DNA from 3 places in the Kitasatospora cystarginea genome. Region 1 is predicted to be linked to each of the others. Evidence: riboswitches for the same ligand, from Rfam matches in the RefSeq annotation. Region 1 holds a riboswitch; each other region holds the start of a gene.
The links. Region 1 has a riboswitch for magnesium ahead of ABD369_RS29035 (magnesium transporter MgtE N-terminal domain-containing protein). Riboswitches for the same ligand answer to the same signal wherever they lie in the genome.
Positions count from the first base shown of each region.

Region 2: it holds a riboswitch for magnesium, as region 1 does, so the genes downstream of both, ABD369_RS28385 (hypothetical protein) here and ABD369_RS29035 (magnesium transporter MgtE N-terminal domain-containing protein) in region 1, are expected to answer to the same signal.
Region 3: it holds a riboswitch for magnesium, as region 1 does, so the genes downstream of both, ABD369_RS12415 (NRAMP family divalent metal transporter) here and ABD369_RS29035 (magnesium transporter MgtE N-terminal domain-containing protein) in region 1, are expected to answer to the same signal.

Region 1 covers NZ_BAAATR010000033.1:17,098-27,234, reverse strand. The annotation lists gene ABD369_RS29045 (arylsulfatase) at 132-806, opposite strand; gene ABD369_RS29040 (NRAMP family divalent metal transporter) at 922-2,226, opposite strand; gene ABD369_RS29035 (magnesium transporter MgtE N-terminal domain-containing protein) at 2,223-3,590, opposite strand; M-box (ykoK) riboswitch at 3,901-4,078, opposite strand; gene ABD369_RS29030 (TIGR02677 family protein) at 4,719-6,254, shown strand; gene ABD369_RS29025 (TIGR02678 family protein) at 6,251-7,465, shown strand; gene ABD369_RS29020 (TIGR02680 family protein) at 7,485-10,137, shown strand, end outside.
Region 2 covers NZ_BAAATR010000031.1:83,811-93,947, reverse strand. The annotation lists gene ABD369_RS28410 (fumarate reductase/succinate dehydrogenase flavoprotein subunit) at 1-1,045, shown strand, start outside; gene ABD369_RS28405 (succinate dehydrogenase/fumarate reductase iron-sulfur subunit) at 1,042-1,791, shown strand; gene ABD369_RS28400 (MmcQ/YjbR family DNA-binding protein) at 1,842-2,243, opposite strand; gene ABD369_RS28395 (pyridoxal-phosphate dependent enzyme) at 2,389-3,819, shown strand; gene ABD369_RS28390 (N-acetylmuramoyl-L-alanine amidase) at 3,980-6,070, opposite strand; M-box (ykoK) riboswitch at 6,245-6,418, shown strand; gene ABD369_RS28385 (hypothetical protein) at 6,707-6,985, shown strand; gene ABD369_RS28380 (hypothetical protein) at 6,985-7,158, shown strand; gene ABD369_RS28375 (hypothetical protein) at 7,278-7,418, shown strand; gene ABD369_RS28370 (Hsp20/alpha crystallin family protein) at 7,620-8,048, shown strand; gene ABD369_RS28365 (hypothetical protein) at 8,131-8,718, opposite strand; gene ABD369_RS28360 (alkaline phosphatase family protein) at 8,715-10,137, opposite strand, start outside.
Region 3 covers NZ_BAAATR010000009.1:8,535-18,671, reverse strand. The annotation lists gene ABD369_RS12425 (CAP domain-containing protein) at 1-624, shown strand, start outside; gene ABD369_RS12420 (NAD(P)/FAD-dependent oxidoreductase) at 1,107-2,522, shown strand; M-box (ykoK) riboswitch at 2,653-2,828, shown strand; gene ABD369_RS12415 (NRAMP family divalent metal transporter) at 3,165-4,814, shown strand; gene ABD369_RS12410 (hypothetical protein) at 4,866-5,345, shown strand; gene ABD369_RS12405 (hypothetical protein) at 5,469-5,987, shown strand; gene ABD369_RS41105 (50S ribosomal protein bL37) at 6,601-6,768, shown strand; gene kdpF (K(+)-transporting ATPase subunit F) at 7,214-7,303, shown strand; gene kdpA (potassium-transporting ATPase subunit KdpA) at 7,305-8,966, shown strand; gene kdpB (potassium-transporting ATPase subunit KdpB) at 8,966-10,137, shown strand, end outside.

The DNA.
Region 1 (10,137 bases):
GTGTGCCGCCGGGTCGATCTCGTCGGCGAACCTCCAGCCCTGTTCGCCGCCGCCGTCACGGCCTCCGGGCAGTGAGCGTTCCAGTCGGTGGGCAGGGTGGCGGAACCGAAGCGCGCACGCATGCCGGTCGACTACTCGGTTCTGCTGGCAGGACATGACGCGGCGGCAGCGGCGGCGCGGAGTCCCGGAGCGGGGCTGGACAGGACCGGTACGGCGGTCGTGGTCCGATTCGCGGCCCCTGCCATGGATGCCTGGGCGAGGACGATGACGTCCGCGCCGTCCACGGCCTCGACGGCGGCAGCGATCGCGGTCAGATAGCCGGCCTGGTCACCTCGTTCGAACTGGTCCCAAGCGCCGTCGACCACGACGGCCGTCATTGTGACCGACCGGTCGGATCGAGCGGCCTCCTCATCGATGAGGGCGACTGTCGGGACCACGGTGTCGGCCACTGCGGCGATCACGACGATGTGTGTGGTGGTCCGGTCCCCGCCGGGTGCAACGGCGACGGCGGCTGCCGCCATCGGACGGTCGACGCGCAACACGGGCACTCCCAACGCCGCGGCACGGGTTTCCGCGACGCCGCCGATCGTCGAGCAGGTGCACAACACCGCAGCGGCCCCGTCGGCGACCGTGGAGGCGAGCGCTTTGTCGATGTCCCCCGCAACGGCGTCGGGCCCGTCGGTCCGGGCCCTCGTCAGCAACTCCTCGGACACGATGTGCCGCAAGGGCAAGCCGGGGTGGTCGCGGTCGCGAAGCGCGTCGAAGACCGGGACGTGGACGGACGATGTGTGGAGCAGCGCCAGCATGTGCGCGATGCTATCGGCCGTGGTCGGGGCCCCGTCGCCGGGAGGTGAACCGGGACGCGTCAGCTGGAACCAGTAGGGCTCGGTCACCAGGCGGTCTGTGCCGGCGGGACGATGCTCAGCCGACTCCGAACCAGCCGAGGACGGTCTGGACGAGCAGGATGGTGGACATGGCGGCCACGCCGATGACCACGGTGGTGGCCGCGGTGCGGTACCTGGGGCTGTTGGCCGCCTCGCCCAGGACGGAGCGGCGGTTGGTGAGGACCAGGAGGTAGACGAGCACGACCGGGCTGATCAGGCCCTGCAGGACCTGGGTGCCGATCAGCAGCTGGATCACATCGACGGGGGTGAGAGCGACGATCGCGCCGAGGGCGATCTGGGCGGTGAACAGCCCGAGGAACAGGGGGGCGTCGCGGAAGCGGCGGGAGACGGAGCGTTCGACGCCGGCGGCCTCGCCGACGGCGTAGCTGGCGGAGAGCGGAACGACGGCGCCGGCCAGCGCGGAGGCGCCGATCAGTCCGAACGCGAACAGCAGCTCGGCGCTCGGCCCGGCGACCGGCTTGAGGGCTTCAGCGGCCTGGGCGGCGGACTCCAGGGGGCCGGTGCCGCCGATCGCGGCAGCGGTGGCGATGATGATGGTCAGGCTGATCAGGCAGGCGAACACCGCGCCGAGGACGGCGTCGGCCCGGATCAGCTTGTAGTCGGCGGGCTTGGCTCCGCGGTCGACGACACCGGCGGCGGCGTAGAACTGCATGTAGGGGCTGACGGTGGTGCCGATCAGGGCGACGGCCAGCAGGATGAAGTCCTTGCTGGGCTCGATGTGCGGCACGACGAGGTGCTCGCCGACCTGCCCCCAGTTCGGGTGACCGAGGACCATGGCGACCGGGTAGGCGAAGAAGGCCAGCGACATGACCAGGAAGATGCGCTCGGCCCACTTGTACGAGCCGAACAGCACCAGCGACCACAACAGGACGGCGGAGGGCGGGATGACCGCCCACTTGGGAACGCCGAGGAGCTCGAACGCCGCGCCGATCCCGGCGAACTCGCTGACGACCAGGCCGGTGTTGGCCAGCAGCAGGCAGAAGACGGCGAGCGCGGTCAGACGGAGGCTGAACTGCTCGCGGATCAGCGCGCCCAGACCCTTGCCGGTGTGGGCGCCGAGCCGGACCGCCATCTCCTGCACCATCACCAGGGCGACGGTGACCAGCACCATGAAGAACAGCGTCCCGTAGGTGAACTGGGAGCCGGCCGAGGCGTAGGTGGCGATGCCGGCGGCGTCGTTCCCGGCGTTCGCGGCCACCAGGCCGGGGCCGGCGACCATCGCGACGGCGGCCAGACGGCGCAGCCCTCTGCGGCGGGAAGGCGCTGCGACGGCGGGCGGCGCGGTGGCTGCCGCGGTGACGGTGTCGAGGTCGCGGGTCACTTGAGAAGCCTCCGGAAGTGCAGGCGCCCGCGCTCGGGCAGCAGGGCGTCGAGGATGTCGTCGGCCAGGATCCGGCCAAGTGGGTGCGCGTCCTGGTCGACGACGAGCAGGGAGGTGGCGCGGGCGGCGACAAGGTGGTCGGCGGCCTCGGCCAGGCGGGTGTCGGGCCGCACGGTGACCGGCGGGCCGAACTGGGCGAGCCAGGCCACCAGGTCCGCGACCACCGCGGTGTCCTCGGCCACCGCCAGGTCGAACAGCGGGATGTCGCCGATCAGGCGGTCATCGTCGTCCAGCACGGCGACTGCGTCGACCTCGGTGCGGTGCTCGGCCTGCGCGGCCAGTTCCGCGCGCACATCGGCGATCGTCTGCGAGGGACGGGCGGTGACCAGCAGGGTGGTCATCGCGCCGCCGGCGGTGCCCTCGCGGTGGGTGAGCAGGGTGCGCAGCTCGGCAGCCTCGGGGGCGGGCATGCGTGCCAACAGGGTCTCGCGCTCGCCGGGGAGCAGGTCGCGCAGGGCGTCCGCGGCCTCGTCCGGCTCCATCTCGTCCACCAGCCGGGCGGCGTGCTCGGGCGGCGCTTCGCGGAGCAGGTTCTCCAGCTCGGCCGGTTCCATCTCCTCCAGCGCGTCCGCGGCATGCTCCGGCTCCAGCCAGTCCAGCAGCTGCTGCCGTTCGTGTCGGCCGAGGTCCTCGAGGATGTCGGCGAGGTCGGCCGGACGCATGCGGTGCAGCGCGGAACGCGACGCGCGCAGCCGCACCTCGGCGGGCCCGTGCATGGCCTGCTCGCCGAACGGGGCGACGGACTGCCAGTCCAGGACGCGTTCCGGGGTGGGGCGGATCTGCCAGCGGCGGGGGCCGATGCGGCGCAGCAGGGTGGAGAGGGAGACGTCCACCCCGACCAGGACGGTGCGGTCGGCCAGCGGCGCCAGGTACAGATCGGCGGCGCGGGTGACCTGGATGCCGTCGATGTCGACGAGCTGATGGTCCATCACGTCTCGGGCGAGCAGCACCTCGCCGGGGCGGCGGGTGAAGTCACGCAGGTCCACGCGGGCGGTGCGCAGTCGCGCCTGCCCGGAGAGGACCCTGTCGATCGCGTCGGCGGCGATGAAGGCGCGTCGCCGCCCGATGCGGATGATCAGGCCGGTGACCGGCGGATAGGGCTCGGGTCCGTAGAGGCGGGCGACCACGTCGACGATGCGCCCCACCTCCTGGCCGGCCTGGTTGGCGACCGGACCGCCGATCAGCCCGGCCAGGGACACCAGCGACGTGCGGACGGCTCGTGAGGCGGTGGAGCGGCGCTCGGCGTCGACCGTGCGACCGCGCAGACGGGCCGTAGCGGACATGAACAGAGTGGTGGCAGCCACGATGAACACCCCCTTGCCTCGGTGTGACGAGGCATCAGGAGGCCCAAGGGTGCACCGCCGCCTCCTGGCCGCCGTAACGGCGCCGCACGCACGGCGGCACATCCCACCCGGACGTGAACCGGGCGGAGATGCCGTCGTGAACGGGACGGATCAGGGGAGGGGGGACCGCTTTGGGCCGCGGAAGAATGACGAGGACGACATGGGAAGGGGCCTACTATGGCCCGGACTACTGTCCATCTCGCCTCCTTCCGTTCCCGGCCGCGACCCGACGTCACGGCGGCGCGTCAAGGAGAAGCCGGTACAAGTACCCGGCGCACCCCGACTCTTCAGAGTTCCGGCACTTAACGGCGTGTCCCCGCGAGATGCGGAGAAGCCACTTGGGGGCAACCCTTGAGCCGGGCACAGACCTGCCCTGATCCGGAGTGTCTCTCGACCGATGGGATCAGTGGTCTGTGTCCGTGAAGACGCCTCACCGAACGAGGTGCCTGTTAAAACCTCCATAAGGATAGGCGCCCACCAGCCCCGCAGCCCAATCCTTGACCGGACCTTGACCCCTGGGCCGGGTGCGTTCGGGGGACCCGTGGGACATCCCGCGTCCGATGACGCGCGGGTTGGCGCGCAACCGTCGTACGGGCAAGAGTAGTTCAGCGGTCTCGCGCAGGCTCTGGGTTCGGGCCCGGGCGATTCGGGAGGGGGGAAGCGCCGCCTGGGCGGTGACGTGGCGGCGGGCGAAGTGCAGGGTGCGCACGGAAGAAGGATGGTCAAGATCGCGCCCGAGTTGCCGGGCGGTGGAACGAGGCCACGTCGAGGATCCGCGCAAACACGAAACGGACCAGCCGCGCGACCTGGTCCTCGGTGATCCGCTCCCACTCGGCGGTGGGAAGCCCCGTGGTGATGATGTCAGCGACCGGAGTGGTACGTCTCGCTGATGGCGGTTGTGGGTCGGGAATCCCATGTGGCTGTTCAGGGTGGGCGGACTGAGATACTCGGGCCGTGGATGCTGGGGTGATGGGGAGCGGTCCCACCCCGGCCGCCGCGGGCATGGAGAACCCGGCTGGCGCTGTCGGTGCGTCCGCGTACTGTGGTGCCAGCCGGAAACGGGGTGACCGGCGGGGAGGAGGGGAGCCGTTGCGCAGGGTGCCGCCGGAGATGTTCCGGTTCACGACGGGGGACAGGGCCGAGCTCTACGGCGCGATCCTGCAGGCGTTCGGTGCGGCCAACGAACGGCTGGAGACGGCACTCGGGCTGGACGAGGTCCGCACCCGCCTGCGGTCGGTGGGCTGGCTCGACGCCATCCACGACGACGACCTGCAGGACGCCCTGCGCCAGCTGCGCGCCTGGGAGCTGCTCGACGTCGTCCAGAACCACGCGGAGAACTACCGCACGGCCGAGGAGTACGAGCGCCGGAACCTCCAGTACTCGCTGACCCGGCGCGGCGAGGCCGCACTCGCAGGGGTGGAGCACGCCCTGTCCGTGCTCGCCGCGACGGGCGCGCTCCAGACCGCCGTGCTGGAGGCCGTCACCGATCGGCTCGACGAGCTGTACGTGCTGCTCGGCGACCCGGCGTCGTCGGACCGGCGGATCTTCACCACCCTGCAGGAACTGGAGGGCCACCTGGAGGCGCTGCTGGCGAACACCAAGGCGTTCAACGGCGAGCTGCAACGCCTGCTGCGCGCCGAGGGCGCGGACCTGGCGACCTTCCGCGAGGTCAAGGCCGCGACGGTGGCCTACCTCCAGGAGTTCCTCCTCAACCTCGACCAGCGCGGGCAGGCGGTGGCCGCGGCCGTGCAGCGGGTCGAGCAGCGCGGCGTGAGCCTGCTGCACGAACGAGCGCTTCACGGTGCCGAGTTGCCGCCGCTCGCCGACGGCGATCCCGCGCCGGCCTGGCTTGAGCGGCGCCGGGCGCGCTGGGAGGGTCTGCAGGCCTGGTTCCTACCGGCAGACGGCTCGCGACCCCGCGTGGAGCAGCTGCACGACGTGGCGCGGCGCGCCATCGTGACGCTCCTTCAGGTCCTCGACCGGATCACCGAGTCGCGTCGGCGGTCCTCCAGCGTCGCGCAGGACTTCCGCGAACTGGCTCGCTGGTTCGCCGCCGCGCCCACCGAGGAGGACCTGCACCGCCTGTGGTCGGCCGCCTTCGGCCTCGGACCGGCTCGCCACGCCCACCTCGCCCATCCTGACCCCGAGTTGGTGCCCTCCTCGTACGGCTGGGCCGAAGCCCCTCCGGTCAGGGTGTCCGCCCTGCTGCGCACCAGCGGACGCACCGAGCGGTTCACCCGTACGGGCAAGGTGCGCGACATCGGCGGGATCAAGGCGGCCCGCGCGGAGCGGGCCCGGAAGGAGCGGGCCGAACTCGAAGCGGCCTGGGACGTCCTGGGCACGGACGGCCCTGTCCGGCTCTCGGGCTTCGGCATGCTCGACCACGCCGTCTTCGAGCGGCTGCTCGATCTCCTCGGCAGGGCGCTGGCAGTACGGCCGGACGGCAGCGGTGCGCGCCGGGCGGTCACCTCGGACGGCCGCGTCGAGATCGTCCTGCGACCAGTCCCCGACGGTGGGCGAGCCGTCCTGCGGACGTCTCACGGACGGCTGGAGGGACCTGACTACCTGGTGGAGATCCGCAGCCCCGGCAGCAGCCGGGCGTGGGTTCGAGAGGAGACCGGATGAGTACCCTCGCCAACCAGCTGGTCCTGGCCGAGCGGGAGGACGTCGCCCGAGGCATCAGACTGCTCCTCGGCCGACCGCTGATCACCGAGCGCGGCGACCCGTCCGGCTTCGAGCTGATCCGCCGCAGGCAGGACCCGCTGACGAAGTGGTTCGACTACCACTGCGGCTGGCAGCTGGTGCTGGAGCCGCGCCTGGGGTACGCGCGGCTGCTCAAGATCCGGACCGTCCTCGACGCTTCCCGCCCCGCCCGCCGACTGCGCTCGGGCAAGGCGCCGTTCGACCGCCGCCGCTACACCCTGCTGTGTGTCGTCGCGGCCGAGCTGCTGCCGATCCCGGTGACGACCGTCGGTCTGCTCGCCGACCGCATCGTCCAGGCCTGCGCCACCGACGAGGCACTGCCGCCTTTCGATACGGCGAGCAAGCCCGAACGCATGGCCTTCGTGGACGTCATCAAGCTACTGGAGTCCCACGGCGCGCTACTCACCGTGGACGGCGTCACGGACAGCTTCGTCGATTCGGCGGACGCCAAGGTGCTCTACCGGGTGGACGCCACGGTGCTGATGCGCCTGCTCGCCGCACCCGTCGGGCCGTCCCGGCTGGCCGTACCGGCCGAAGAGGTACCTCTGCGCTTCGAGGAACTCCTGCGGGAGACGGTGCGGGAGCAGCGGTACGGCGGTGCCGACGCATCCGAGGCGCAGCGAAACCTCCGACTGCGGCACTCGGTACTGCGCCGGCTGTTCGACGACCCGGTGCTCCACCACGACGAGCTCTCCGCCGACGAACTGGCCTACCTCACCTCCCCGACGGGCCGTCAGATCGTCCGACGCGCGGCCGAGCAGGGCGGCTTCCTGCTGGAGGAGCGCGCCGACGGGCTGCTGCTCGTCGACCCGGACGGGATCGCCACGGACAGCCGGTTCCCCGACGACTCCGCCAGCGCCCGCGTCGCCGCCCTGCTCCTGCTGGAACCGTTGACGGCTGCTCCGGGCGGGCTGACGCCGGAACAGCTCACTGCCGAGGCGCACGACCTGCTGCGCCGCTTCCCGCAGTGGGCGAAGAGCTACCAGTCGGAGGACGGAGCCCAGCGGCTGACTGCCGACGCCATCCGCGTCCTGACCGACTTCGGTCTGGCCCGCCGAGTCGGCGACCGTACGGTCCCCCGGCCTGCGGCCTTCCGCTATCGCGCCACCGCTGCCGACAGCCCCGCATCATGACCAGGGAGGATCCCTTCTGATGACCGTGACGGAACTCCCGCCGCCGTCCGCATCCCGAACCGTGGACGCCGGCCCGGCGCGGTGGCAGCCGGCCAGGGCCGGCATCCTCAACGTCTGGCGCTACTACGACGAGACCTTCACCTTCCACCAGGGCCGCCTGCTGCTGAGGGGCCAGAACGGCACCGGCAAGTCCAAGGCGCTCGAGGTGCTGCTGCCGTTCCTGCTCGACGCCAGCCTGCGCCCCAACCGGCTGTCCACCTTCGGCGGCTCCGAGCGCACCATGCACTGGAACCTGATGGGTGAGGGTGCGTCAGGCAGGACCCGGGTCGGCTACGTCTGGCTGGAGTTCGTCCACACCCGCGACGGTCATCCCGCCTGGTTCAGCTGCGGCGCCAGGCTCCAGGCCAGCGTGCACACCAGCGGTGTCACCGCCGACTTCTTCACCACCACCGCACGGATCGACCGCCCCGGCGGCCTCGCCCTGGTCAACGACGCCGGCCAGCCGCTCACCCGCGCCGCCCTGGCCGAGGCCCTGCGGGGCCAGGGCGAGCTCCACGCATCGTCGGCCGACTATCGCAGCGCGGTCCGGACCACGCTCTTCCCCGGCCTGAGCGAGCAGCGGTACGACGCCCTGATCACCGCTCTGCTCCAGCTCCGCACCCCGAAGCTCTCCGAGCGTCTGGACCCGTCGCTGCTCTCCTCGCTGCTCTCCCGGGCGCTGCCCCCGCTCGGCCAGGGCGAGATCACCGAACTCGCCGAAGGCTTCGAACGCCTGGACCGCCAGCGCGAGCACCTGAAGACCCTGGACGAGGAGGTCGCCGCAGCCACCGCCCTGGCCGCCCAGCAGCGCGGCTATGCCCAGCGCGTCCTACGCGCCGCGGCGGGCGCGCAGATCTCCGCGACCACAGAGATGGACAACCTCACCCGCATCGCCCGCACGAGCGAGGAGGAGCACGCCGAAGCCCTGCGCGAGCGCGAGCGGAGCACCCTGGGGAAGGCAGAGCTCGAACACACGGCGCAGGAGATCGAGGGCGCCATCGAGGGGCTGCTCGACTCGGAGGTCTACCGGCAGGGCCAGGAACTCGACCAGCTCCGCCGCCGCAGCGACCACGCCGGCCAGACCGCCGACCGCCTGCGTGCCGCCGCCGACCGCAAGATCGGCACGGCCGGCGAGGACGCCGGCCGTGCCGATGAGGCCCGGCTGCGCTCCGAGCGGCGCGCCGAGCACACCCGCGCGGCCCGGGAGGACACCAGGGGCGCGGCGCGGCGTGCGGCCATGGAGTCCCTCTGCACCGAGGTGCAGGCCATGCTCGACAATGCGCCGAGCCCAGCCGCGGACGCGGGGGAGCAGGGGCGTGGCGCACGTCGTCTGTTGCGCGGTGCGGTGGCGTCCCGGCACGGCCAGATCGCCCAGGTGCGCGCCGCCATCGAGCGCCACGAGCGGTCCGTCGCGGACCGCACGGCAGCTGAGGACCACCTCGACAAGGCCCGCGGCCGGCTGACTGCGGCGATCACGTGCCGCGACCTGAACGCCCGCGACTACGAGACCGCGGTCGACGTCCACGCCGACCGGCTGCGCCAGTGGGCGACGGCCGACTGCACCGAACTGCGCATCGACGACACGGAGGAACTCGTCTCCCGCGCCGCCGCCGAGGCCGACGTCCTGGCCCTGGTCGAGGCCGCCGCCCGCGCTGCCGAGAGCGACATCACCGCCGACGAGACCACCGCTCGCGCGACCCGGGACAGCGCCCGCGCCAGGCGTGACCGGATCGCGGAGGAGCTGGAGCGCACCGCCGCTGCGGCCGATCTCCCGCCCGTCCCGCCGCACACCCGCACGGCTGACCGGTCGGCCATGGCAGGAGGGCCGCTGTGGAGCCTGCTGGCCTTCCAACCGGGCGTGCCACCCGCAGACCAGGCCGGCATCGAAGCGGCCCTGGAAGCGGCGGGGCTGCTCGACGCCTGGATGACCCCCGACGGCGGCATCACCGTCCCTGGCCACGACACGCTCGCCGACCCGGCATCAGCCACCCCTGCACCGGGCCCGTCGTTGCTCGACGTCCTGCGCCCGGAGTCGGACGGCCCGGTGCCGGTCAGCCGGGTACGGCAGCTGCTCGCGGGCATCGCCTACGGGCCCAGGCTCCCCGCAGCCCACCCGGCTGCCGTCGGGGCGGACGGCAGCTGGCGCCTCGCGGCCGCGACCGGCAGCTGGGCCAAGCCGGAGTCCAGCCACATCGGCGCCGCGGCCCGGGAACGCGCCAGGCAGCGCCGGATCGCCGAGCTCACGGCCCGGTTGGCCGAGGCCAACGCTGCTGCCGCCGCGCTCGACGCGGAGCTCCGTGTCCTCGCCGACCGCCGGTTGCGCCTCGGCGCCGACCTCGAGTCCCGACCGCACCACCGCGAGGTGGACCAGGCCAAGCGCGCCTGGGAGCGTTCGGAGTCCGAGGTGGGCGCCCGAGAGGACGCCGTACGCGAGGTCGTCGAGCACCTCGCTCGGCAGGAAGACGCGGTCGCCGTCGCGCTGCGCGCGCTCGCGGTCGCCTCCGCCGAGCACGCCCTGCCGACCGAGCGCACCGCCCTGGACACCACCACCGCCGCGGTCGACGCGTTGCGCGAACAGGCCGACGTCTGGCTGGACTCCCACCTCGCGTGGGTGGCGACCCGACAAGCCTGGG
Region 2 (10,137 bases), on a different contig from region 1:
CGACTACATCCCCGAGGTCTTCAAGGGCCAGTACGCCGAGACCGAGGAGGAGGGCGACCGCTGGTACACCGACCCGGAGGAGAACCGGCGCCCGCCCGAGCTGCTGCCCAGGGACGAGGTGGCACGCGCGATCAACGCCGAGGTCAAGGCCGGTCGTGGCACCCCGCACGGCGGGGTCTACCTGGACGTCTCCACCCGGCTGTCCGCCGAGGAGATCGTCCGCCGACTGCCCTCGATGTACCACCAGTTCAAGGAACTGGCGGACGTGGACATCACCCGCGAGGCCATGGAGGTCGGCCCGACCTGCCACTACGTGATGGGCGGGGTGCGGGTGGACCCGGACACCTCGGCGGCACCCGGAGTGCCGGGGCTCTTCGCGGCGGGCGAGGTGGCCGGCGGCATGCACGGCTCCAACAGGCTCGGCGGCAACTCGCTCTCCGACCTGCTGGTGTTCGGCTGCCACGCCGGTCGGCACGCGGCCCGCTACGCCGCCGAGTCGAGCGGGGACCGGCCCGTGGACGAGGCCGAGCTGGAGCTCGCCCTGCGGGAGGCGGTTGCGCCCTTCGACGACACCCGGGTGCGCGGCGGGCCGGCGGAGAACCCCTACACCCTGCACCAGGAGCTCCAGCAGACCATGAACGACCTGGTCGGCATCATCCGGCGCCAGGCGGAGATGCGGGAGGCACTGGAGCGGCTGCAGGAGCTCAAGGAACGGGCCGGCCGGCTGGTGGTCGAAGGACACCGGCAGTTCAACCCCGGCTGGCACCTGGCGCTCGACCTGCGGAACATGCTGCTGGTCTCCGAATGCGTCGCCAGGGCCGCACTGCTGCGCCAGGAGAGCCGGGGCGGCCACACCCGGGAGGACTACCCGGTCATGGACCGTGAGTGGCGCAGGGTCAACCTGGTCTGCACCGCCACCGGCGACGGCATCGAGGTCGTCCGGCAGCAGAACGGGACGATGCGGGCCGAGTTGCTGGCCCTGTTCACCCGTGAGGAACTCGCCAAATACTTGACCCCCGAGGAACTGAACGGAGTGCAGCAGTGACCTACCAGGCCGAAATCCGGGTGTGGCGCGGGGACATGACGGGTGGCGGCTTCGCGACGTACCAGGTCGAGGCGGACGAGGGCGAGGTGGTCCTCGACCTGGTGCACCGCCTGCAGGCCACCCAGGCCCCGGACCTCGCGGTGCGCTGGAACTGCAAGGCGGGCAAGTGCGGTTCGTGCAGCGCCGAGATCAACGGACGGCCCCGGCTGCTCTGCATGACCCGGATGTCCGCGCTGCCGCCGGGGGAGCCGGTCACCATCACCCCGCTGCGAGCCTTCCCGGTGATCCGGGACCTGGTCACCGACGTCTCCTTCAACTACACCAAGGCCAGGGAGATCCCGAGCTTCGCCGCACCGCAGGGGCTGGCGCCCGGCGAGTACCGGATGAGCCAGGAGGACGTGAACCGCTCCCAGGAGTTCCGCAAGTGCATCGAGTGCTACCTGTGCCAGGACACCTGCCATGTGGTGCGCGACCACGAGGAGAACAAGTCCGCCTTCGCCGGCCCGCGTTACCTGATGCGGATCGCCGAGCTGGACATGCACCCCCTGGACACGGCCGACCGGCAGAAGGCCGCCCAGGAGGTGCACGGACTGGGCTACTGCAACATCACCAAGTGCTGCACCGACGTCTGCCCGGAAGGGATCAGGATCACCGACAACGCGCTGATCCCGCTCAAGGAGCGGGTCGCCGACCGCAAGTACGACCCGCTGGTCTGGCTCGGCAGCAAGATCACCCGCCGTAGGTGAGGCCTGCTCCTCCCGACGCCGGTACCGTTCCCAGGGGAACGGTACCGGCGTCAGTGTGCCTTCGGGGCCCGCTCGTCCGCTTCGGGGGCCCGCTCGCCGGGCCAGTCCAGCCGCAGGCGTTCGGCGCGCGGAAGGCTCGCGACCACCAGGTCGTAGGAGTCCTCGATCATCTCGCGGACCAGGCGGTCGGGGACGGAGCCGTCGAGCCGGACGGTGTTCCAGTGGCGCTTGTTGAGGTGCCAGCCGCCGGTGATCGCCGGGTACCGGGCGCGCAGCCGCAGCGCGAGATCGGGGTCGCACTTCAGGCTCACGGAGAGCGGGACGGCGTCGAGCGCGCTGAGGGCGAACATCCTGCCTCCGACCTTGAAGACCGAGGTGTCGGCGTTGAACGGGAAGGTCTCGGCCGTCCCGTTCAGGTCCAGGCAGGCGGCTTTCAGGTCATCGGGCGTCATGAGTCAAGTGTGCCCCCTGCCGCGGCGGCACCGCCGCCGGGGGCGTTGGGTCCGCCGCGAGGGGCGCGAGGGCGCCGGCGACCGGTAACTCGGACGGGCGAAGATCCACGTTCTGCAGGTCCCGGGGATTCGCTACTGTGCCGAGATGGAAGCCAACGAGTCTGTGACCGAACTGATCGGCAACACACCGCTGTTGCGGCTGCGCACTTCCGGCGAAGGCCAGAGCGCCGCCGTCTACGGCAAGTTGGAGTACCTGAACGCCGGCGGCAGCGTGAAGGACCGGATCGGTCTCCGCATGATCGAGCAGGCCGAACACGACGGGCTGCTGAGACCCGGCGGCACGGTGGTCGAGGCCAGCTCCGGCAACACCGGTCTCGGGCTGGCGATGGTCGCAGCCGCCAGGGGCTACCGGATGGTGGCCGTGCTCTCGGACCGCGCGAGCAGTGAGAAGGTCGCGGCGGTGAGGGCGTTCGGGGCCGAGGTGGTACTCAAAGCCGCCGGAGTGCCGCGCGAGCACCCCGAACACGTGATGAACGCGGCGGCACGGATCGCGGAGGAGACACCGGGCGGCTGGCTCGCCGGACAGTACGACAATCCGGCCAACCCCGAGGCGCACTACCTGAGCACCGGGCCGGAGATCTGGCGGCAGACCGGAGGCCGGATCACCCACCTGGTGTCCTGCATCGGCACCGGCGGCACCATCAGCGGCACCGGCCGCTACCTCAAGGAGGTCAGTGGCGGCACCGTCCAGGTGATCGGCGCCGACCCGGCCTCCTCGGTCTACTCCGGCGGCGACGGCCGCCCCTACTTCGTCGAAGCGGCCGGGCACTGGAAGCACCCGGAGACCGTCGAGGACGTCTGGCCGCAGTCCTACCACCGCGAGGTGGTGGACCGGGTCCTACCGATCACCGACCGGCAGTCGATCCTGACGATCCGCCGACTCGCCCGCGAGCAGGGGCTCCTGGTCGGCGGCTCCGCCGGCACCGCGGTGGCCGCGGCCCTCACGGTGGCCGCCGAGGCCGGGCCCGAGGCCGTGGTGGTGGCGATCCTGCCGGACTCCGGACGGCAGTACCTCACCAAGTACTTCGACGACGACTGGCTGCTGCGGCTGGGCTTCCTGGACGGTGACCCGGCCGCGGCCCGGGTCGGTGACGCGGTGCCGGCGGCCGCCCGGGAGCAGCAGCTGCCCTACCTGAACGGGCGGACCAGCGTCGCCGACGCCCTGGCGGCACTGCGCGCGGCCGGTGCGCGGACGGCACTGCCCGCCGGGCCGTGCCCGGCGGGCCCCGAACGACGGCCCACCGCACTCGAGCTGGCGGGATCGGTGACCCTGGAGGAGTTGACAGCCGCCGTCCAGAGCGGCCGGGCGGCTCTCGACGACCCGGTGGGCGAGCACCTCGGTGCGCCACTGCCCCGGTTCGGAACCGGGGAGCCCGCCGAGGCCGCGCTGGCCGAACTCACCGAGTGCGGCCTGGAGGCGGCGGTCGTGGTGTACGACGGCCACGCGGTTGGCCTGGTGGGCGCCGCCGAGCTGCGCCAATGCCTGGCCGCGGGGACGGTGGCGACGGCGGGGTGACCGGCGCACGGGGAGCCGCGCGGAGGCCGGCGTACGACTCCCCGTGCCGCTGACGGCAGGGTCATCGGCAGGCGCCCTGACGGGGTGGCCGGGCCGGTGCGCACGGCACCGCCGTCGTCCCGACGGCCCGGCCGAACCCGCCGGGGGCGAGGACGTCAACTCACGGGGTACCGCCGGAGCACTGCCGGACCGCCTGGACGTCGGAGGACCTCAGGAAGGCGAGCCGGTGGTCGTAGCGGATCGGGTAGTAGGTGTCCTTCCCGACCACCAGGGTCCGGTCGTCGGGTGCGTCGCCGTTGATGTTCTGGTCGTAGAAGTAGTCGCCGGGCTCCGGGGTGTCGTCGGCGGCGAGGTAGGCCTGCCCGGCCGGGACCGTCGCCTGCAGTGCGACCACCGGCAGCGGCTTGATGGCCGGGTAGGGGGCGTAGGCGGCGGCCTCGGGGTAGGCCCGGCCGTACACCGGGATCGAGGCGAGGCCGGGGCGCGGGGTCAGTACCGTCCGCCCGGCCGTAGCGTCGGGCTCCGCCTGGTCGGTGGCCGCCGGTTCGGTCCGGGCGGAGCGTCCGTTCGGATTGGAGAACCAGCACTTCTGCCCGTCGTACCAGATCGCCGTCCAGTCGCCCTGCTGGTCGGCGACGACGTAACCGGTCCCGGTCACCGCCTTGTCGCTCCAGTCGTCGGCCCTGGTGGTGCCGCCGTTGATCAGCGGGGCGTCGGCGGCCGGTCGGGTGCGCAGGTAGACGAAGTTCTCCGGCCGGTTCGGCACCCCGCTGACCGGGGGCTGGTTGGAGGAGTCGAAGGCCGGGGCGATGATGACGGTGTCACCGGCCTTCGGCGGGGCGTCGGTGCCGGGCCCGATCGGTGCCCGCAGCAGCTCCAGGTAGTGGCCCCAGTCCCAGAACGTCCCCGGGTCCCAGTGCATCCCGGCGACGTCGGCCTGGGTCGGTCCCGGCACGTCGTCGTGGCCGATGATGTGCTGTCGGTCCAGCGGGACGCCGAAGCGCGCGGCCAGATAGCGCACCAGCTCGGCCGATGACTGGTACAGCTGCTCCGAGTACCAGGTCGGCCGGTCCTCCGGAAGCGCGAAGCCCTCGTGCTCGATCCCGACGCTGTGCATGTTGACGGTCTTGTTGCCGGAGTGCCAGGCGATGTCCCGGGTGCGCACCAACTGGGTGACCTGCCCGTCCGAGGCGCGCACCAGGTAGTGCGCGGCGGCCTGTTCGCGCGGGTCCTGGAAGGCGGCGAGCGCCCCGGCGTAGTTGCTCTCGGTGTCGTGGATGACGATCCAGCGGATCTGCTGGCCGTCATCGGGGCGGTTGGCCGGGTTGTAATTCCCGTACGAGGTCGGGTCGTTCGGGTCGGTCAGCGCGTACGCGGCGGGGACGAAGTCGCACCCGAGGCTCTCCGGGCACTCGGGCGTCTGCCGCTCGGCCCTCGCCACGGGCGGGCCCGGCGGCCGGGTGACCACCAGCCCCGGGGCGGCCGGCAGCGTCACCCGCGCACCCTCGGAGGTGGCCCGGGAGGCGCCGGAGCGTACGGTCCGGTACACCCGGTCCGCGAACACCCGGCCGGCCGCCGTACCCTCCGGCCCCGTGGCACTGCCCGCGCCGAACCTGGCCACCGCGCCGTACCAGGCACCCGGGTCGGCGGAGTGAGGTCCGCCGACGTCCCGCTGGTACCGGGCCAGGAGCGCCGCCCCGCCGCGGAGGTTCTGCGTGGGATCGCTCCGCAGCTGCCCGGCCGGGCGGTGGATCAACTCGGCGGCGGCGTCCAGGGTGTGCAGCGCGGGGGAGTCGACGAGTCGCCGAGCGGCAGGGGTGGCGGAGCGCTGCGGCAGCGGGCGGTCGTCACCGCGCCCCCGTGTCTCGGCTTGCGCGCGCTCGGCGGCGGCGTTCACGGCAGCCACGTCCACCTGGGTCAGCCCGAGCGGGCCGTAGTTGCCGGTGGTGCTCGGCTGCCCCCGGTGCGACTCCCAGCGGGTCTGCTGGTAGGCCAGTGCCAGCAGCAGGCGCTGCGGCACTTTGAACTCCGCTGCCGCGGCGGCGAACTGCCGCTGCAGGAGCTGGTCCGCCGGGGCGGCGGCGCCCGCCGGTGGGGCGAAGCCGGTGGCGCAGGCCGTTGCGCAGGTGGTGGCCAGGGCGACCAGGGCGGCCGACCGGCGCGAACGGCGGGCACCGGGCGGGAGCGACGGGCGACGGGTGGCCGGCGAGGTCTCGAGGGGCCGGGAGGTGGCGGTCGGGGAGCGGTGCATGCCACGGTTCTACCGCAGCTGACGGTGTGTCACCCGAGTGACACTCCCGGAGCCGGCCGCAGGTGAGTGCCCGTACGCAGGTGGGGCGAGTGCCGCCAAGGGTGTTGGCGGTCAAGTTCTGGCAAAGGGTTCGGACCTGGCTCGGTGGAGGGACTATGCTCTGCGTCGTTTGAAGAGGCACCTCGTTCGGTGAGGCGTCTTCACGGACACGGCCACCGATCCCAGCTGTTGAGAGACGCCCGGGCGGGGCCGGATCCTCCCGCCCCATGGGTTGATCCCAAGTGACTTCCGGCCCGCGGGCCGGATCGCGCCGTGAAGTGCCAGAGCTCTGACGAGTCGGGGTGAACCGGCCGCCGAGGCCGGTCCGCTCCTTGCCCTGTCGACACGGCGCGGGTCCGCGCCCGGCCGGGAGGAGGCGAGGGACATGGAATGCGGTAGTCACGGCCATAGTTGCCGTTGCCCCCGCCTGTTCTCGTCCTTCCTCGGTGTGCGCTAGCCGCCCAGATGTCCTGACGGCGCGTCAGTCTGCTCGACACGTTGACCGCGGGCTCGGCAGCCTGCGGTCGCCGCCTGCCGGATTCCTGGGCCGAGGCATCTCCGGGATGCCCACCGTGCTCTTCCTGAAGGTGAGTTGACGTGTCCGTCTTCGCCGTGCTCCACCGTGCCGCACTGGCCTCCGCTGCCGCCCGCCATGACGCCGCCGCCGGCCGTGGCCTGCGCGCCGTGCTGTCCGAGGTCGTGGATCGGCTGGCCGCGAGCCCGCTCGACCACCCCGTCCTGGGGGCCGTCGCCGCCCAGCGACCGGCCGGGCCGCCCGCCCGGTCCGGGGCCCGGCGGCGACCGGTCGCCGCCGGGCCCGCACTCGGACAGCTGATCCCGCCCACCAGGGCCAGGCAAGAGGGGAGTTCCAGATGATGACGAGGACCAGACTCCACCCGCGTACGGCGGAGGGGTCGATACTGCTCGGTGCCCTCGGCCTGCTGCTGGCCGGGGCGGTCGCGCTCGCCGCCGTCCCGGCCGGGGTTCGGGTGGCGGTCCGCGCTGCCCGCCGACGGGGTGCGCCAGGCGGGCAGCGCCCGGCCCGGTAGCGGACGGTCCGGCACCGGTCTCGCGGAGCGGGATCCGTATCCGGCGGCCTTCCGTGTCGGCCCGTGCTCATGGACCATGGGAGGAATCTGTTCCGATACGAAGCAGGAAGCGGTGGACCATGAGTGATCACGTGCATGTGCGCCTCGGCGGCGGAGTCGGGGTGAACGAGCACGGCGAGCTGGTGGAGCAGTTCCACTGCCGCTGCGGCGAGACGTGGACCAGGACGTACCGGGTCGAGGACGGGGAACCCGAGATGTGAGCCGCCCAGCGCGGCCTCCCCTCCGGTGCCCGGCGCGGCGGGCCGCACGGTGTTCCTTGCCTGAAGCGTCCGATCCGCCAGCGATGTTGGTGGATCGATGCTCTCCGTGACCGCCGCTGCCGCCGAATGCGGGGGCCTCGCAGCGAGCACACCCGCGCAGCAGGATGGAAGGAGGAATCCCGACGAGTGAGGAGGGCCGAGATGGCAGGCGAACTGCTCCACAGGCGTCCGCACTGGTGGCCTCCGTTCCCGGAGCTGTTCGAGGACTTCCCCACCGAGCTGCGTCTGATGCCCGACGAACACGTCATCCGGGTCGAGGAGACCAAGGAGGGCGGGTCCTACGTGGTCAAGGCCGAGCTTCCGGGGATCGATCCGGAGAGGAACATCGAGATCACGGTCGAGAACGGAGTGCTGACGATCCACGCCGAACGCCGTGAGGAGCAGAAGGAGAAGCACCGCACGGAGTTCCGCTACGGCTCCTTCACCCGCAGTGTCCGGTTGCCCGAGGGAGTCCAGGAGCAGGGCATCACCGCGAGCTACGACAAGGGCGTGCTGACCGTGAAGGCGCCGATCGGCCCGATCGAGAAGCCGTCCCGGCGGATCGCGATCAGCCGCGAGACCGACGAGTGAGGACGGGCGTCGGCCGGGTGCGTCCAACCGCGCCCGGCCGCTGCCTGACCGTGTCGACACCGGACGAATTCCGACGGCGTCCTTAGTCGAGCTCGACCTCGAAGTCCCAGGTCGCCAGCGGCTTTCCGGCGGACGACCAGCTCAACGTCGAGTGGCCCGCGTCGAAGACCGCGGAAAGGGTGAAGACCGCGTCCTGAGCCGGGTTCGCGGTTGCCGACGGTCGGTCCGCGGTGAACGGCACGGCGTGGCCGAGCTCGTCGGTCAGGGCGAAGGTGGCCGGATCGAGGTCGACACTGCCGGCGGTGGCGTGCAGCCGGACCGTGATGGTGCCCTTCGATCGCTCGGGCGGAGCGCTCCCCGGTGAGGGGGCCGGCAGATCCAGATCGGGGCCGGTGGCGGTGATCCGGCCCTGGCCGGTGCCCAGGTCGAGTGCCACGGCGTCGCCCATCGCGACCAGCTGCGCGTGCCCCTGGGACGCGGTGGGCACGATCGGCGAGGCCGGCGCGCTGGGGATCGGCACCTGTCCGAGACGGCTCGCGTCGTCCTGGTTCTCCGAGCAGCCGGCCGCACCGGTGAGCGCGGCCAGCGCCAGCAGAACGCTCACGGTACGGCGGCGGCCGTGGCCGCGCCCCATGAGGGCGCGGCCACGGCCGGTGGAGCGGTTGCTCACTTGCCGGCTCCCGGCTTCAGGCTGTCCTGCGCTGCGCTCGCCCCGGTGAAGTCCGGTGCGATCTCGGCGGGTTGGTCCTGCGGCTGGCCCGAGGTGGCCGAGTAGACGCCGTTGCTGCCCAGGGCGGCGGGCTGCATGGCCCGGCCGCTGGGGTTGTTGTAGACGTCCGGGCCGAAGGGGCGCAGACCGGGGGTGCCGGCGTAGCCCAGGTGCCCGTGGCCGTCGGCGCCGCCCCGGGTGATGTGGAACAGGTCCTCCATGCTGCGCAGCCAGGAGTAGTGGTTGTAGGGCTGGTCACTGATGGTTCCGGGCTTGATGTAGCGGGATATCAGGACCGAGCCGGTGATGCCGCCGCCGGGAGTGGTGTCCTGGCCGAACGCCTGGTCGCCGGGCTGGCTGGTGTTGGGGCCCGGCAGTTCGTTGCAGCATGCCACCACGGACTGCGCGGTGTCGGTGGGGGTGTTGAGCTTGGGATCGCTGTTGCCGGTGTAGTCACCGGTGGAGTTGCCGTACAGCTTGTACGGGGGGAACGCCTCGTCGAAGGTGATGTCGATCAGGCCGCCGTCCTGGAAGGCGGGGGAGGCCATGATCTGGGGGATCCACTTCTGCAGGAACAGGTCGGACGCGTACAGGCCGCCCTGGTGGTTGTTCGGATCGCCGGATCCGTTGTCGCCCTTGCAGGTGGAGTCGTGCGCGTCGGAGCAGTTGTTCGGTGTGATCCAGGAGAACGCGGGTGTCGTCTTCTCGCTCTTGAGGTCCTGGGCCAGACCGCTGACCGCCGGGTGGCCCGCGCTGGCCGGCAGGCCGTTCAGCGGAGCGACCCTGGCGCAGTCCTTCGGGTTGTCCATCACCGAGTGGAACCAGGCGGTCGGGTTGTGCTTCGCCACGTACTGGTCCTGCGCGGTGGCGCCGCCCGGGTCCGGAACGCCGTTGCCGGACGGGTCGCCCGGGATCCCGCAGCCGTACGGGTTCTCGCGGCCCGGTGTGTTGCCCATGTCCTGCATGTACGCCTTCCAGCCGACCTGCTTCTGGTCGAGCTGGTTGAACAGCGTCTGGACCGAGCGGGGGTACACGCAGCCGGAGGTCGCGTGGACCTGGCCGTCGGCCGCGGGCGTGCCCGGGGAGACGTTCTTGTACTGGGGGCAGTCGGCCTGGGTGTCCGGTGCCGGGGCCTGCCCGCTGGCCAGGCTGATGTAGTTGTCCAGGCTGTAGTGCCCGGTGCCGTAGTACTGGCGCAGCAGCTCGCCGTACTGGGGCAGCGTCTTCCAGAGATAGCTGTTCTGGTTGAGTCCGGTGAACGAGGCTTCGTACGACTTGTTCTCCAGGACGAACAGCCAGACGTGCTTGATCTTCGGCGGGTGGAAGCTGTGAGCGCTCGCGGCGGCCTGGTCCGCCCCGCTGCTCGCCATCAGCCCTGCG
Region 3 (10,137 bases), on a different contig from region 1:
GCCTCCCACGCCTCGGAATCCGCGACCGCGCGCCCAGGCGGCGAGTCCCAGGGCTCCCACTCCGTGCGGCCCTCCGCTCCGACTTCGGCCCCGGCGTCGCACACGTCCGCGCCGTCGTCCCCGGCCGCCTCTCCGTCCGCCCCGGCCACGCACGCCCCCGCCCCCGCGGCCACCACCCCGGCCGCGCAGACCGGTTCGAGCTCGGACGCCGTGCAGCAGGTGCTCGGCCTGATCAACCAGGCGCGGGCCGCCCAGGGTCTGCCGGCCTACACCATCACGGCAGGGCTGACCAGCAGCTCCGAGGCCCACAACCAGACGATGGCCGGCGGCTGCGGCATGTCCCACCAGTGCCCGGGCGAGGCCGAGTTGGGTGCGCGGGTGACGGCCGCGGGCGTCCAGTGGAACGCCGTCGGGGAGAACATAGGCTACGGCAACGGGGTCTCCACCTCGGCCCAGGACATCGCCGCAATGGCGGTCAGTCTGACCCAGGACATGCTGAACGAGACGCCGCCGGACGACGGCCACCGCAAGAACATCCTCAGCAGCGAGTTCACCCACATCGGCATCGCCGTCTACCGGGATGCCAGTGGAACCGTCTGGCTCACCCAGGACTTCTCCAACTGACCCGTCCGTCAAGGACGTAGGCCGAGGTCGACCCGCCCCCCCGGGGGCGGGTCGGGTGCCTCCGCCTCGCGGGCGCCAGGCCCGTGGGGCGGAGCGCGCGCGGCGGAACCTCGCACGGTCGGGCGGGTCGGCGGTCGCCGGCCCCTCGGCGACGACCCCGATAGCCAAGTGGGGATATTTCCTCAAATATTTGTCGATGTACCGTCATTTCAGTGCGAGGGGGTGGTTAGCGGCCCGGCCCGGGTGGGCAGAATGCATCCGGTTCGTGCTCGTACGCTCCCCGCGTGCGCTGCGCGCCCACTCACGCCGTACGTCCGCCGTCCAGTACCACCGCACGCCGAGCCGCGCCGCCGCGCACTGCACCACCCCGCCGTGCGCGGGCGCCGCTTGCACCGCTCGCGCCGCGCGATCCGCACCGCACCACCCGCTGAACAGCGTGGGGCTCGACGCCGTGAGCTCCGCCGGCCGAAGGGGGAATCGAGATGCCGCTACCGGTTGGCAGAGCCGCTGTGCTGGGAGGCAGCCTGGCCGGACTGCTGCACGCCTGGGTCCTCGCCGAGGCGGGCTGGCGGGTGACCGTGGTGGAGCGCGACCGTCGGCCGGGCAAGGCCGAGTTCGCCGGGGGAGTCCCGCAGGCCCGGCAGGCGCACCTGCTGATGCCGGCCGGCCTGTACGCCATCGAGCGGCTGCTGCCGGGCACGACCGAGCTGCTCACCGGTGAGGGCGCGCAGCGCTTCGGCCTGGCCACCGACATCCGCTGGCTCACGCCGGCCGGCTGGCTGGACTCCTTCTCGCCCCGGCACACCATCGTGAGCTTCACCCGCCCGTTGATCGACTGGGCGCTGCGTCACCAGGTCCTCCTCCACCCGGGCGTCGAGGCGCGGGATGGCGTCGAGGCGGTCGGACTCGCCGTCGCCGGAACGCGGATCGCCGGAATCCGCTGCCGTGAGCGCGGAACCCGCGACCGCACCGAGTCGGTGCTGCCCGCTGAGGTGGTGGTCGACGCCACCGGCCGGACCTCCCGGGCCCCGCACTGGCTGACCGAACTCGGGCTCGGCGCACCGGAGGAGAGCGTGGTGGACGGCGGTGTCGGCTACTGCACCGGGCTGTTCCGCCGGGCCGGGGCGGACCTGGCCGGCGGCCGTGCGATGTACCTGCAGCCCAGGCCCGGCCGCAATCCCCGGTTCGGGATCCTGGTCCCGGTGGAGGGTGATCGCTGGATGGTGACGGTCGGCGGGATGCGCGGCTTCACCCCGCCCACCGATCCCGATGGATTCCTCTCCTTCGCACGGGAGTTGAGCGTCCCGGAGTTCTACGAGGTGGTCCGGGGACTGGAGCCGGTAGCCCCGATCCACGGCTTCCGTCCGCCGCCCAGCCGGCGGCGGCACTACGAGCGCCTGGCCGACCTCCCCGAGGGGCTGCTCGTGGTCGGTGACGCGGCCTGCACCTTCAATCCGATCTACGGGCAGGGCATGTCCGTGGCGGCCCGGTCCGCGCTGGTGCTGCGCGAACTGCTCCCGGCCGGCGCCCGTCCGGCACGCGGGCCGGGCGCGGCAGGAAGAACAGGTGTCGCACTCCCGGTGGACTCCCGGAGGATCCAGCGCGCGGTGTCCCGCGAGGCGGGGGCGGCCTGGCAGATGGCCTCCTCGGAGGACCTGCGCTACGAAACCACCGTCGGCGGCCGCAGGAATCCGCTGCTGAAGCTCCAGCACGCCTATATGGACCGGGTGTTGAGTGCCGCCCTGAGCCACCGGGCCGCACAGGGCGCCTTCATCGACGCCCTCTCGCTGACCGCACCGCCGAGCGGGCTCTTCACACCCGCGGTGCTCTGGCAGGCCGCCCTGCACGGCGGTTCGAGGGGCCGGCGCGCCGAATCCCGATCTCGGAGCGGGCGGTAAATCGGCTCATTGATACCGGAGTTGCGCGGGGTGGCACCGGGGTTCCCGTTCGGACCGAGAGGAACGGTCAAAATTCGGTAAATGTGTTCGGCGCGCCCTTCCGGTGGGTCTACGCTTGACGAGGTTTGAAAAGGCACCTCGTTCGGTGAGGCGTCTTCACGGACACAGGCCACTGATCCCAACCGTCGAGAGACGCTCCGGATCAGGACAGATCCTCCCGACCTAAGGGTTGATCCCAAGTGGCTTCCGACCTGCGGGCCGGATCACGCCGTGGAGTGCCAAAGCTCTGACGAGTTGGGGTGAGCCGGCCGCTGAGGCTGGTCCGCTCCTTGCCGTGTCGATACGACGCACCGCTGCGTCCCGGCCGGAAGGAGGCGAGAGACATGGATTCGAGTTGCAGTAGTCCGGGCCATAAACGGGCCCATAACCGCATGTCCTCGTTCTCCATCGGCACGCGGTAACAACCCCCTCCACGAGAATTTCTGACATACCGTCGGCTCAGTGCGGCGCCATGCCCTCATTTCCTTATGACCTCATGGCGTTATTTCGCCATGGGCTGCCGCGGTATGCCCTGGTGGCGGGGATTGCTGCTGCGCGCCGCCCGAACTCTCCCCCTGAACCGGGGGGCAAGGGAGGTTCGCCATGACCGACACCACCATGACCCCACCGACGATCCCGGCGCCGCGCGCCGCGGTCCTCGACGACGCCCACATCGGCGACATCCAGGGCGCCCTGGGCACCATCAGCCTCAGCGACACCGCGCCGCGGCAGGGCCTCTCCGCCAAGCTCAAGACGCTGCTGGCGATCGTCGGCCCCGGCCTGATCGTGATGGTCGGCGACAACGACGCCGGCGCGTTCTCCACCTACGGCAGCGCCGGCCAGAACTACGGCACCCACCTGCTGTGGACCCTGCTGCTGCTGGTTCCCGTGCTCTACGTCAACCAGGAGATGGTGCTCAGGCTGGGTGCGGTCACCGGTGTCGGCCATGCCCGCCTCATCCTCGAGCGCTTCGGCAGGTTCTGGGGCGCGTTCAGCGTGATCGATCTTTTCCTGCTCAACGCGCTGACGTTGGTGACGGAGTTCATCGGGGTCACGCTGGCGGCGGGCTACCTCGGCCTGCCGAAGGTCGCCTCGGTGGTCCTGGCCGCCGCGGTCATCATCGCCTCCGCCTTCACCGGGTCGTTCCGCCGCTTCGAGCGGATCGCGGTCGCGCTGTGCGTCGGCTCGCTGCTGCTGGTGCCGATCTACTTCATGGTCCACCCGAAGACCTCGCAGATGGCGCACGACTTCTTCGTCCCCGGCATGCCGGGCGGCGGTGGCGAGTTGGCCACCGTGATGCTGCTGATCATCAGTATCGTCGGCACCACGGTCGCCCCCTGGCAGCTCTTCTTCCAGCAGTCGTACGTCATCGACAAGCGGATCACCCCGCGCTTCATGAAGTACGAGAAGGTCGACCTGTGGATCGGCATCGTCATCGTGGTCGTCGGCGCCGCGGCGATGATGGGCTTCACCGCCGCCGCGTTCGCCGGCACCGACGGCGCCGGCCAGTTCACCGACGCGGCGGGCGTGGCCAAGGGACTGGAGGAGCACGCGGGCAAGCTGGTCGCCGTGCTGTTCGCGATCGCCCTGCTGGACGCCTCGATCATCGGCGCCTTCGCGGTCTCCCTCTCCACGGCCTACGCCATCGGCGACGTCTTCGGCATCAAGCACTCGCTGCACCGCGGGGTCGGCGGCGCCAAGGGCTTCTACGCCGTCTACGCGGGTCTGGTCGCGGCCGCCGCCGTCATCGTCCTGGTCGCGAGCGACGGCACGCTGGGCCTGCTCACCCAGGGCGTCCAGGTCCTGGCCGGTGTGCTGCTGCCCTCCGCCTCGGTCTTCCTGCTGCTGCTGTGCAACGACAAGGAGGCCCTGGGCCCCTGGGTGAACGGTCCCAGGACCAACGCCTTCACCTCCGCCGTGATCGGCGTCCTGGTCACCCTGTCCGTCATCCTGACCGCCTCCGTCCTGTGGCCGGACATCAGCTCCGGGGCGATCCTCGACATCATGGCCGGCTGCGGTGTCCTCGGGGTGCTGGCCGCCGGGTACTCCTTCACCCGCCGGCGCACCGCCACCAAGGAGGATGAGATCGACCGCACCGGGCGCGAGAACTGGCGGATGCCCCCGCTGGAGACCCTGGCCAAGCCGAAGGTCTCCACCGCGTACAAGATCGGCATGGGCGCGCTGCGCACCTACCTGCTGGTCGCGATGATCCTGGTCGTCGTGAAGCTCATCGAGGTGGCCCTCTCCCGCTGACCCCGGCGGTGACGGCCGGCCGCGCCTGGAGGCCACCCGGCGTCCGGCCGGCTGAGCCGTCCGCCGACCGCCCCGGGGCCGAGCTTCGATCCGAACCCGTACTCGTACCGCCAAGGAGGCCGACATGGTCGTGCGCTACCCACGGCTGAACGTCATCTTCTCGGACCACCACACCACACGCCACCAACCCGCGCCGCCCGCCGCCCACGGGCAGCCCGCGCACTCCCCGCTGGTGGTCGACCAGGCGCTCCGGACCGCCACCGTCGGGAGTGCGAGCGGAAGGCGGAGACGCAGATCCGCGCGCTGCTGCTACAGGCCTTCGCGGCCTCGGGGCTGGCGCCGATCGCGCTGCGTGCCCACCGCGAGCACGGCGAGGTCACCGCGGTACGGGCGACCGTGGCGGTCACGGGCGACGTCACCTCCGCCCTGGAACAGGTCGTCTCCCGGCTCTCGCTCGAACCCGCCGTGCGCGACCTGCACTGGCACCTGGAGGGCGGCAGCGCCGGCGCGGACGAGGAAGCCCTCGCCTGAACCCCCTCGCCCGATCCCCTCGCCGGGGTCGCCGGTCCCGGGCGGCGGTTCCGGCCCGTACCGCTGGTGACCGGGGACCGGGGACCGGGGACCGGTGCGAGACTTGAATGCGGAGGCACTCCCATGAGGCCGCTCATCAGCTCCCGGGCCACGCCGCCCCGAGGCAACCGCCCGCACATCCGGTACCTCCACCCCCGTACACGGGAGGGGGCGGCGGTGCTGTGCGCACTCGCCCTGCTGCTGGTCGAGGTGATCGTGCTCGGTCTGGTCCCGAGCCACGCCCGGCCGCTGATCGGCACCCTGCTGCTCGGGGCCTGGGTCATCGCGTTCGTGCTGGTCGCGGCGGTGCTGCGCGGCCGGCGCTCGGCCGCCCGAAGGGCCGGCCGCCCCACCTGGCCCGTCCCGCCGCCGGGTGGCCAGTGGTACGGCGAGGACGCTCTGGAGGGCTACCCGTCCGAGGAGGTCGCCCGCCTGCTCCCGGCCTCGGCCGATCCCGGGCAGAACCGGCTGCAGACAGCCTGGGTGCTGGCCAGCCACGGCCACGATGCCGCCTGGATCGCCCACCACCTCGACCTCCCCGCCGATCTGGCCCACCTCCTCGCCGACACCGCCGCCCACCGGGCCACGGCACACAGGGCGTGACAGGCCTGCCACCGGTCGCGGGCGTCCCCGCGCAACCGGGCGCAACAGGGGCTGAAGGGGCGTCAAGGAGCCGTCAGGGATGCGTCAGAGGGGGCGAACCGTCCTTGCCCGGACGATCCGAGGTCGACTTGAATGCGGGTATGACCTGCTCGACGCGCCACCACGACCGCCCGCCGCATCCGCGGGCGGAGGCTGCAGTCGCGGTCTTCGCCGCGGTCCGGTAGCGCTTCCTCCCCGCGAAGTCCGCTCCGGTCGCGCCGTGGGCGGGCTCCCGGTGCTGTGGCCGGGGCCCGCCCTGGTTCAGTCACCCTGCGCACCGCCGTACGCGCGGGGCGACATGGTCCCCGAGGGCAGTGGATCACGGTGATCGGCCTCGACCCGGGGCTGTGCGCCACCGCCCTGCCGCCCCTGTACGGGCGGGTGGGCGCACCCGCCGGCGGAGGGCACGGCCGCGGTGGTCCGACTCTGCCTGCCGGAGGTAGAGTTGGTGGACGGTGAGTACCACGAGGGCGGTGGCGTCGCACCGACCGCCCTGGCCGCGCACGAGGAACGCTCCCGTCGCCGGCTGTCCGGGCTCGCCGACCGGTTGGTGAGCGGCGTCTGAGAGTCCGCCATGCCTGACGGCGCGTCAGGAAGCCTCCATCATCGCGGAATGCCGTCGCGCGTTCGCCATCTCCCGTTGCAGAACGCCGGAAGGGGAACTGGCATGTCCAAGCGCGCCCGGAAGCAGAAGGCCCGTAAGAAGAAGAGGGCGAACCACGGCCGCCGTCCCAATCAGTAGGCCCGATCAGTAGGTTCGGTCAGCAGGCCGCCACCGCGGTAGGCCCTCGCTCCGCTCTCGGTCATTCCACCCGGCCCCGGGAGGCCGTCCGTCCCCGCCTCGAACAGCGCGGACGGGCCGTCTCCCGGGGCCTTCGCCGTTCCCGGAGCGCGTTGCGGCACGGTCCGGCCAAGGTCAGGTCTCAGGTGTGTGAAGCACGCATCAAGGCTGCGTCAATGTTTTCGATACGCCCGTATGGACGGCGTCAGGGGCGCGCAAACGGCGCTCGGTGGCTGGTTTGCTCCTGGTGCCGGCCTCCCGCCGGCGTCGTGAGGGGCTTCCGGGGCGCCTGCGACCTCAATCCCTGAACCACTTTGGTGGAACCCATGCCCGATCTCATCTACGTCGGCGTCACGGTTGCCGTGTTCGTCGTCCTGGCCCTGATCGCGAAGGGGGTGGAGAGGCTGTGAGTGCCGAGAACATCGCAGGTCTCGTCGTCGCCGTCGCGCTGGTCGGCTACCTCGTCGTGGCGCTGATCTACCCGGAGAAGTTCTGACATGAGTTCTACGCTCGCGGGCTGGTTGCAGGCCATCGCCCTGGTCGGCGCCCTGGCCCTGTGCTACCGCCCCCTTGGCGACTACATCGCCAAGCTCCTCACCACCGCCAAGCACCTCAGAGTCGAACGCGGCCTCTACCGCGTGATCGGCGTGGACGGCGACGCCGACCAGCGCTGGCCGGTCTACCTGCGTTCGGTGCTGGCGTTCTCCGCCGTCTCGGTGCTCTTCCTCTACCTGCTCCAGCGGATCCAGGACAAGCTCCTGCTGAGCCTGGGCGACAAGGCGGTCGAGCCGCACACGGCGTTCAACACCGCCGTCTCCTTCGTCACCAACACCAACTGGCAGTCCTACGGCGGCGAGTCCACCATGGGCCACGTCGTGCAGATGGCCGGTCTGGCGGTGCAGAACTTCGTCTCGGCCGCCGTCGGCATCGCCATCGTGGCCGCGCTGATCCGGGGCTTCACCCGCAGCAAGACCGACCGCGTCGGCAACTTCTGGGTGGACCTCACCCGGATCTCGCTGCGCCTGCTGCTGCCGCTCTCGATCGTCTTCGCCGTGGTCCTGGCGGCGAACGGCGTGATCCAGAACTTCCACGGCTTCCACGACATCGCCACCCTCGGCGGCGACACCCAGTCGATCCCGGGCGGCCCGGTGGCATCCCAGGAGGTCATCAAGGAACTGGGCACCAACGGCGGCGGCTTCTTCAACGCCAACTCCGCGCACCCCTTCGAGAACCCCAACGGCTTCACCAACTGGCTGGAGATCTTCCTGCTGCTGGTGATCTCCTTCGCCCTGCCGCGCACCTTCGGCAAGATGGTCGGCGACAACCGCCAGGGCTACGCGATCGTCGCGGTGATGGGCCTGTTCTGGGTCGCCTCCGCCGCGCTGATGACCCTCGCCGAGCAGCACCACGGCGGTGCCGCGCTGCAGGCGGCCGGCGGTGCGATGGAGGGCAAGGAGCAGCGCTTCGGCATCGCGGCCTCCAGCCTGTTCGCGGCCTCCACCACGCTGACCTCCACCGGTGCGGTCGACGCGGCGCACGACTCGCTCACCCCGTTCGGCGGCGGCCTCACCATCTTCAACATGATGCTCGGCGAGATCGCCCCCGGCGGTACCGGTTCGGGTCTGTACGGCATGCTGATCCTGGCCGTCGTGGCGGTCTTCGTCGCCGGCCTGATGGTCGGCCGCACCCCCGAGTACCTGGGCAAGAAGCTCGGCGGGCGGGAGATGAAGTTCGCCTCCCTGTACATCCTCACCACCCCGGCCCTGGTGCTGATCGGCACCGGTGTCGCGATGGCGCTGCCGGGTGAGCGGGCCGGGATGCTGAACTCCGGTGCGCACGGCTTCTCCGAGGTCCTGTACGCGTTCACCTCGGCCAGCAACAACAACGGTTCGGCGTTCGGCGGTATCACCGTGAACACCGAGTGGTACGACACCGCGCTGGGTCTGGCGATGCTGTTCGGCCGCTTCCTGCCGATGATCTTCGTCCTGGCGCTGGCCGGCTCGCTCGCCCAGCAGCAGCCCGTTCCCGCCACCCCGGGCACCCTGCCCACCCACAAGCCGCTGTTCGTGGGCCTGCTGTCGGGCGTCGTCCTGATCGTCGTCGGCCTCACCTACTTCCCGGCCCTGGCTCTCGGGCCGATCGCGGAAGGTCTCCACTGATGTCGTCCACCCTTACCCCCGCTCCGGCCGATCAGGCCGACACGACCGAGGCAGCCGCCGCTCCGCACAGAGTCTCGGCCGGCCTGCTCGACCCCAAGCTGATCGTCTCCTCGCTGCCCGACGCGGTGAAGAAGCTCGACCCCCGGGTGATGGTCAAGAACCCGGTGATGTTCGTGGTCGAGGTCGGCTCGGTGGTCACCACCGTCTCCGCGATCGCCCACCCGTCGGTCTTCGCCTGGGCCATCACGGTCTGGTTGTGGCTGACCACCGTCTTCGCCAACCTGGCCGAGGCCGTCGCCGAGGGCCGCGGCAAGGCGCAGGCCGACACCCTGCGCAAAGCCAAGACCGAGAGCGTCGCCCGCCGACTGGTCAACTGGCCCGCCAGCGACCAGGAGGAGGAGGTGCCCGGCACGGCACTCCAGCTCGGTGACCACGTGGTGGTCGAGGCCGGGCAGATCATCCCGGGCGACGGCGACGTCGTCGAGGGTGTGGCGAGCGTGGACGAGTCGGCGATCACCGGTGAGTCCGCGCCCGTCATCCGCGAGTCCGGTGGTGACCGCAGCGCCGTGACCGGCGGCACCAAGGTGCTGTCCGACCGGATCGTGGTGAAGATCGCCACTGAGCCCGGCAAGTCGTTCATCGACCGGATGATCGCGCTGGTCGAGGGCGCCGCCCGGCAGAAGACGCCGAACGAGATCGCGCTGAACATCCTGCTGGCGTCCCTGACGATCGTCTTCCTGATCGCCGTGGTCACCCTGCAGCCGATGGCGACCTTCGCGGGCGCCCCGCAGACGATGATCGTCCTGGTCGCGCTGATCGTGGCACTGATCCCGACCACCATCGGCGCGCTGCTCTCCGCGATCGGTATCGCCGGTATGGACCGGCTGGTGCAGCGCAACGTGCTGGCGATGTCCGGCCGCGCGGTCGAGGCCGCCGGTGACGTCAACACCCTGCTGCTGGACAAGACCGGCACCATCACCTACGGCAACCGCCAGGCAGCCGAGTTCCAGCCGGCCCAGGGCGTGACCGAGGCGGAGCTGGCGGATGCCGCCCAGCTCTCCTCCCTCGCGGACGAGACCCCCGAGGGCCGCTCGATCGTGGTCCTGGCCAAGAACGAGTACGGCCTTCGGGCCCGCGCCCAGGGCGAGCTCACCCACGCCACCTGGGTCCC